2 linked regions of the Rhodopseudomonas palustris genome follow. The protein of the gene in region 1 interacts with the protein of each later gene in a pairwise test. Links are inferred from orthologs where the notes say so. Each region holds a gene or a part of one and is shown in the gene's direction. Other genes may lie near its edges. The genes, in order: FLL57_RS08150 and gltA.

Region 1 (3,145 bases):
AATTTCGGGCCGCCGTCGACCGGCACCCACATCGTCGCGCTGGCCGCGGAATTGGGAAATGGCTGGCCGTCGGCGCGGGTGACGCCGGAACGCGACCACTCCGAGTAAGTGCGGCGGCCGCTGGCTGCGCCGCCGGGTGCTTCAACCTCGTAGCCCCAATGCTCGCCGCGCTGATACTTGCCGCGGCGGACCAGATACTTCGCGGTCGAGCCCAGAGCGTCGTCGGGCCGGCCGAACGGCGACACCCGGCCGTCACCGTCATAGTCGATGCCGACGTTCAGCCACACTTCCGGCATCCACTGGCTGTGGCCCATGGCGCCTGCCCAGGAGCCGCGCATTTCCTCCGGCGTCGACCAGCCCTTGTCGACAATCCGCAGCGCGTTGATCAGTTCGGTTTCCCAATACGCTCGCCGCCGCGGCTCGCGCCACGCGAGCGCGGCGAGGGACGGAAACACCGGACGCATGTGGTTCTGCTGCACCAGAGGATCGCCATAGGCGCTCTCGACCCCCCACAGCGCCAGCAGCGTGCCGCGTTCGACGCCGAAATCGCGCTCGATCCGCCCGAACAGCGCTTCATTCCTGCGCAGCGCTTCGCGGCCGGCGGTGATGCGCCAGTCCGACACCCGGCGGTTGATGTACTGCCAGAGCTGCTCGTGGAACTCGGGCTGCTTCTTCAGCTTGGCGAACACCGACATGTCGGGCTCGATCGAGCCCATCACCCGGTCCCAGGTCCGGGTCGATATGCCCTTGGCCAGCGCCTTGGCGCGAAACCCATCGCGCCACCGGTCGAAATCGGGCGACGCAGCCGCGTGAGCCGCGGCCGGCAGCATCACGGCTGCGCCGAGCGCAGTTTGCAGCAGGCGACGGCGGGTCGGCGAATGAAAGGAATCGCGATCGGGCATGCGCGACAGTCTAGCGGGATTGCCGCCGACCGCCAAAGCCGATGGCCGCTGATCGAGCGCCGGGCAGAGGGGAAATGGTTCCGACAGGACGCCAGCGACACGATGTCTCTGCCTGTGCTCTTGTACCGCCGTGATCGACACACACCTGTGACCATCGAGATCCGCAAGGTTCGCACGCCGCGCGATCTCGCGGACCGCTCGAACGAGGATAGCAGGTGGACCAACAGCTCGAGGCACCGCCGGACACCGACGACCTTACGGCCCGCGGGGCGGCCGATCCGGAGCCATGTATCCCGCAACCGACCGCTCTGCAGCGGCTGCTGATGGTGATCAATCGCGGCAGTCGCTCCGGCGGTCAGGCGGTCGGTGTAGCGGGTTCCCGTCTCAGTGCGGCCGGATTCGATCTGGTCGTGTCCGCGCCGAGCAGTCCGCATGAGGTTGCGCCGTGGATCGAGGCCAATGCGGATGGCGCGGCAGCGGTTGTGATCGCGGGCGGTGACGGCACTTTGAACGCGGCGGCATCGGCACTGGTGAAAACCGGGCTGCCACTCGGCATCATTCCGGCCGGCACTGCCAACGATCTGGCGCGAACGTTGGGTCTGCCGCTCGACATGGAAGCCGCTGCGGACGTCATCGTCGCCGGCTACCGCAAGACCATCGATCTGGGCGAGGTCAACGGTCACAAGTTTTTCAATGTCGCCAGCGTCGGGCTCAGCGCCGATCTGGCGCGGGAGCTCAGCGGCGAAAGTAAGCGTCGGTTCGGCCGCTTCAGCTATGCGCTGACTGCCGCGAAAGTGCTGAGCAAGGCACGGCCGTTCCGCGCGACGATCGTAGCGGCCGACGAGGATGTGCGGGTGAAGACGATGCAGATTGCGGTCGGCAACGGCCGCTACTACGGCGGCGGCATGGCGGTCGAGCAAACCGCCGAGATCGACGACGGCCAATTCGATCTGTACTCGCTGGAATTCGCGCAAGTGTGGAAGCTACTCGCGGTCGCCTATGACTTCCGAAAGGGGCAGCATGGACTGTGGAGCGAAGTACGCGCCGCCCGCGGCACCTCGTTCGAAATCCGCACCCGCAAGCCACGGCCGGTCAACGCGGACGGTGAGCTGGTGACCTTCACGCCGGCGAAGTTCGAGCTGCTGCAGAAGGCCGTCAGCGTGTTCGTCCCGAAAGACGTCCCGCCGCGCCGTTGAGCCTGCAAAGAGCGAAGCCACGAAAAAGCCCGCCGGTATGCGGCGGGCTTTGGCAGCAATCTGCGAGACCGAGCTCGATCAGTCCTTGGCGCGCTCGACGTAGGAGCCGTCTTCGGTCAGCACGACGATGCGGGTGCCGGTGCCGATGTGCGGCGGGACCTGGGTGCGGACGCCGTTCGACAGCACCGCCGGCTTGTAGGAGGACGACGCGGTCTGGCCCTTGGTCACAGGCTCGGTCTCCACCACTTCGAGCGTGGCGCGCTGGGGCAGGGTGATGGCGACGGCAGTGGTGTCGTGCATCGACAGCTTCACCACCATGCCTTCCTGCAAGTACGGCGCCGAAGAGCCGACGACGTCTTTTGCGACCTGCACCTGATCATAGGACTCCGGCTCCATGAAGTGGAAGCCTTCGCCATCCTCGTACAGGAAGGTGTAATTGCGCTCTTCGATGGTGACCTTTTCGACCTGGTCGGTGGTCTTGTAGCGCTCCGAGATCTTCACGCCGTCGCTGATTCGGCGCATTTCGATCTGACTGACGGGCGTGCCCTTGCCGGGATGGATGTTTTCGGCAGACAGGACGACGTAAAGCTTCCCATCTTGCTCGAGGACGTTGCCCTTGCGAATAGAACTGGCGATGACTCTCAAAGGAATGTTTCCTGTCGTTCAGGTCCGGGCCCGATCCGGGCGTTGGTATCCCGAGGCCGAAACGGTTTCGGGGCGCAACATACTGATTTGTGGCGTTGATGCCAGTGTTTTGCGCGGCCGCGCGGGGGCGACTTGAGGTGAAGGAGCAATCCGGCCCGTCGCCCTGGTGGAACAGGGATAGGTATCTGGACCGACAGCCATTTTTGCGCGCGCGGGGGGCGGTGACCCGGTCCGTGCGGGCCTGGTTCGAGACGGCGGGCTTTACCGAGGTCGAGACCGCGATCCTGCAGATTTCGCCCGGTAACGAGACCCATCTGCACGCCCCGCGCACTGAACTGTTGGGACCGGACGGCGAGCGGCGCTCCCGATACCTGCGGACCTCGCCGGAATTCGCCTGCAAGA
Region 2 (3,298 bases), 360 kb from region 1 along the record:
GATCGAGGATCAGGTCCAGGGCCGTGTCGCCTGGCAGAACGAGAATCTCGACGATCTGGTGCTGCTGCGTGGGGACGGCACCCCGACCTACATGCTGGCGGTCGTGGTCGACGATCACGACATGGGGGTCACCCACGTCATCCGCGGCGACGACCATCTGATCAACGCGGCGCGGCAGAAGCAGATCTACGATGCGATGGCGTGGGAGCTGCCGGTGATGGCGCACATCCCGCTGATCCACGGTCCCGACGGCTCGAAGCTGTCGAAGCGCCATGGCGCGCTCGGCGTCGACGCCTATCGGGCGATGGGATACCTGCCCGCCGCGCTGCGCAACTATCTGGTGCGTCTCGGCTGGAGCCACGGCGATCAGGAAATCTTCACCACGCAGGAAATGATCGAGGCATTCGACCTGCCGGCGATCGGCCGCTCGGCGGCGCGGTTCGATTTCGCCAAGCTCGAAAGCCTCAACGGTCACTACATCCGCCAGAGCGACGATCACTGTCTCGTGACCCAGCTCGAAGACCTGCTGAAATACATCCCGCAGGGGCCGGCGATCGCCGCCAAGTTCGACGACAGCATCCGCGCCAAGCTGACCCAGGCGATGCCGGGGCTGAAGGAGCGTGCCAAGACGCTGCTCGAGCTGCTCGACAATGCCGGCTTCATTTTCGCCGACCGGCCGCTGTCGCTCGATCCGAAGGCCCAGGCAGTGCTGACGCCGGAAACCCGGCAGTTGATCGGCCGGATGCGCGCTGCGCTCGACGAGGTCACGCCGTGGACCGCGGCCACCACCGAGGCGGCGATGCGCAGCTTCGCCGAGCAGGCCGGGCTGAAGCTCGGGGCGGTGGCGCAACCGCTCCGGGTGGCGCTCACGGGACGGACCACATCGCCGGGAATCTTCGACGTTCTGGCGGTGTTGGGACGCGACGAATGCCTGTCGCGGCTGGCCGATCAGGCCGGGTAAAAGCCCGGGGAAACGGCTCGCGTCCGGCCGCCTTGCGGTGCACACTGCAATGAGCTACGCATTCCCGCCAGCGCTTCAAGACAACCAGTCTCGCTCGCAAGAGCGCTGCGCATACGGCTGGTTTCGCCAACGAACATCGGGGACCACACGATGGACGCAACGACCAACAACAAAACGGCAACGCTGACGGTTGGAAACAAGAACTACGATCTTCCGGTCCTGACCGGAACAGTCGGCCCCGACGTCATCGACATCGGCAAGCTCTATGCCCAGACCGGGATGTTCACTTACGATCCCGGGTTCACCTCGACGGCGAGCTGCCAGTCCAAGATCACCTACATCGACGGCGACGCCGGCGTTCTCGAGTACCGCGGTTATCCGATCGAACAGCTCGCCGAAAAGGGCGACTTCCTCGAGACCTGCTATCTGCTGCTGTACGGCGAACTGCCGACCAAGGCGCAGAAGGAAGATTTCGACTACCGCGTCACCCGCCACAACATGGTACACGAGCAGATGGCCCGGTTCTTCCAGGGCTTCCGTCGTGACGCGCATCCGATGGCGGTGATGGTGGCTTCGGTCGGCGCGCTCGCCGCGTTCTATCATGACTCCACCGACATCAACGATCCGACCCAGCGGATGGTCGCCTCGATCCGGATGATCGCCAAGATCCCGACGCTGGCGGCAATGGCCTACAAATACTCGAGCGGCCAGCCCTTCATCTATCCGAAGAACTCGCTGAGCTACGCGGCGAACTTCCTGCGGATGTGCTTCGCCACGCCGTGCGAGGAATACGTCGTCAATCCGGTGCTGGCGAACGCACTCGACAAGATCTTCACGCTGCACGCCGACCACGAGCAGAACGCCTCGACCTCGACGGTCCGCATCGCCGGCTCGTCGGGCGCCAACCCGTTCGCCTGTATCGCGGCCGGCATCGCCTGCCTGTGGGGCCCGGCCCATGGCGGCGCCAACGAGGCGGCGCTGGCGATGCTGAAGGAAATCGGCACGGTCGAGAACATTCCGGACTTCATCGCCAAGGTGAAGGACAAGAACTCGTCGGTGCGGCTGATGGGATTCGGCCACCGCGTCTACAAGAACTACGATCCGCGCGCCAAGATCATGCAGCAGGTCTGCCACGAAGTGCTGGCCGAGACCGGCCACCACGGCGACCCGCTGCTCAAGGTGGCGATGGAGCTGGAGAAGATCGCGCTCAACGATCAGTACTTCATCGATCGCAAGCTGTACCCGAACGTCGACTTCTATTCGGGCATCACGCTGAAGGCGATGGGCTTCCCGACCGACATGTTCACCGTGCTGTTCGCGGTCGCCCGCACCGTCGGCTGGATCAGCCAGTGGAGCGAGATGATCGAAGACCCGCAGCAGAAGATCGGCCGTCCGCGCCAGCTCTTCACCGGTGCGACCACCCGCAACTACGTCGAGATCAGCAAGCGCGGCTGACGCTTCTTCACCTGCTAACAGTTCGAAGGACCGGCCTTGTGCCGGTCCTTTTGTTTTGAGGACTTGATCACCGGAGCAGTGCTGCTCTTGACAGACACAGGGCCGCGTTTCGGAGCGATCACGACAGATACGGCGTCATGGTGAGGAAGCGCGAAGCACCGTCTCGAGCCACGCTCCTCGGGACGCAGGACGAGAACTCCGCCTCCCTGGGACTGGCTAAATCCCGCTTCAATCCATCGATCAGGCGTGCTGACCAGTTGGTCAGCCGATCGAGCGGCGCCTCTGCATCACGTCCGCTACGATGTCAGCCGCACGTCCGCTCGGGGTCTGGTCGCCGGTCGACAGGATGGCGTCGATCCTGGCGAAGCCGGCGAGCTGGCGGCGCCGCGCCGGGGTGTCGCCGAGCAGATCGCGCACCGCCGGCGCGAGCCTGTCCGCGACGCAATCCTCCTGAATGAACTCCGGCACCACGTCGTCGCCGATCACCAGATTGGCGAGGATCACCGTGCCCGGACGCACCACCCGCCGTGCGATCCAAATCTCCAGACTGCCGGCCCGATAGGCGGTCACCATCGGCACGCCGGCGATCGCCAGCTCCAGCGTGACGGTGCCGGACTTCGCCAGCGCAGCATGCGCGATCCGGAACGCGGCGCGCTTCTCCTGTTCGCCGACCACGATGCGCGGCTGCACCTCCCATGAGGCGACCGCGGCGCGGACAAGGGCCTCGAGATGCGGCGTGGTCGGCAGCACCGCCTCGAACGCGACGCCATCGCGCCTCAGCTTGGCCAGCGTGTCGCCGAACGCGGCGGCGTGATGGCGGACTTCGCTGCGCCGACTGCCCGGCAGCACCAGCAGCACGGGCGGCTGGGCATCGCGGCGCGC

The links.
Region 2: the proteins of FLL57_RS08150 (region 1) and gltA interact in binary tests that used the Escherichia coli proteins (3 or more experiments, as listed by UniProt). The link is inferred for Rhodopseudomonas palustris from one-to-one orthologs.

The regions. Positions count from the first base shown.
Region 1 is NZ_CP041387.1:1,799,865-1,803,009, forward strand. Bases 321-3,145 are described here. They hold FLL57_RS08150 (lipid kinase), read left to right. Parts: upstream 321-1,192; coding sequence 1,193-2,098; downstream 2,099-3,145. Other genes in these bases: FLL57_RS08145 (lytic murein transglycosylase), read right to left, coding at 321-902; efp (elongation factor P), read right to left, coding at 2,177-2,743; epmA (EF-P lysine aminoacylase EpmA), read left to right, coding at 2,842-3,145. Outside these bases: more of FLL57_RS08145, read right to left, coding at 1-320. UniProt on the Escherichia coli protein: In vitro phosphorylates phosphatidylglycerol but not diacylglycerol; the in vivo substrate is unknown.
Region 2 is NZ_CP041387.1:2,159,093-2,162,390, forward strand. Bases 286-3,263 are described here. They hold gltA (citrate synthase), read left to right. Parts: upstream 286-1,111; coding sequence 1,112-2,416; downstream 2,417-3,263. Other genes in these bases: gltX (glutamate--tRNA ligase), read left to right, coding at 286-961; lpxB (lipid-A-disaccharide synthase), read right to left, coding at 2,678-3,263. In the rest of the region: more of gltX, read left to right, coding at 1-285; more of lpxB, read right to left, coding at 3,264-3,298.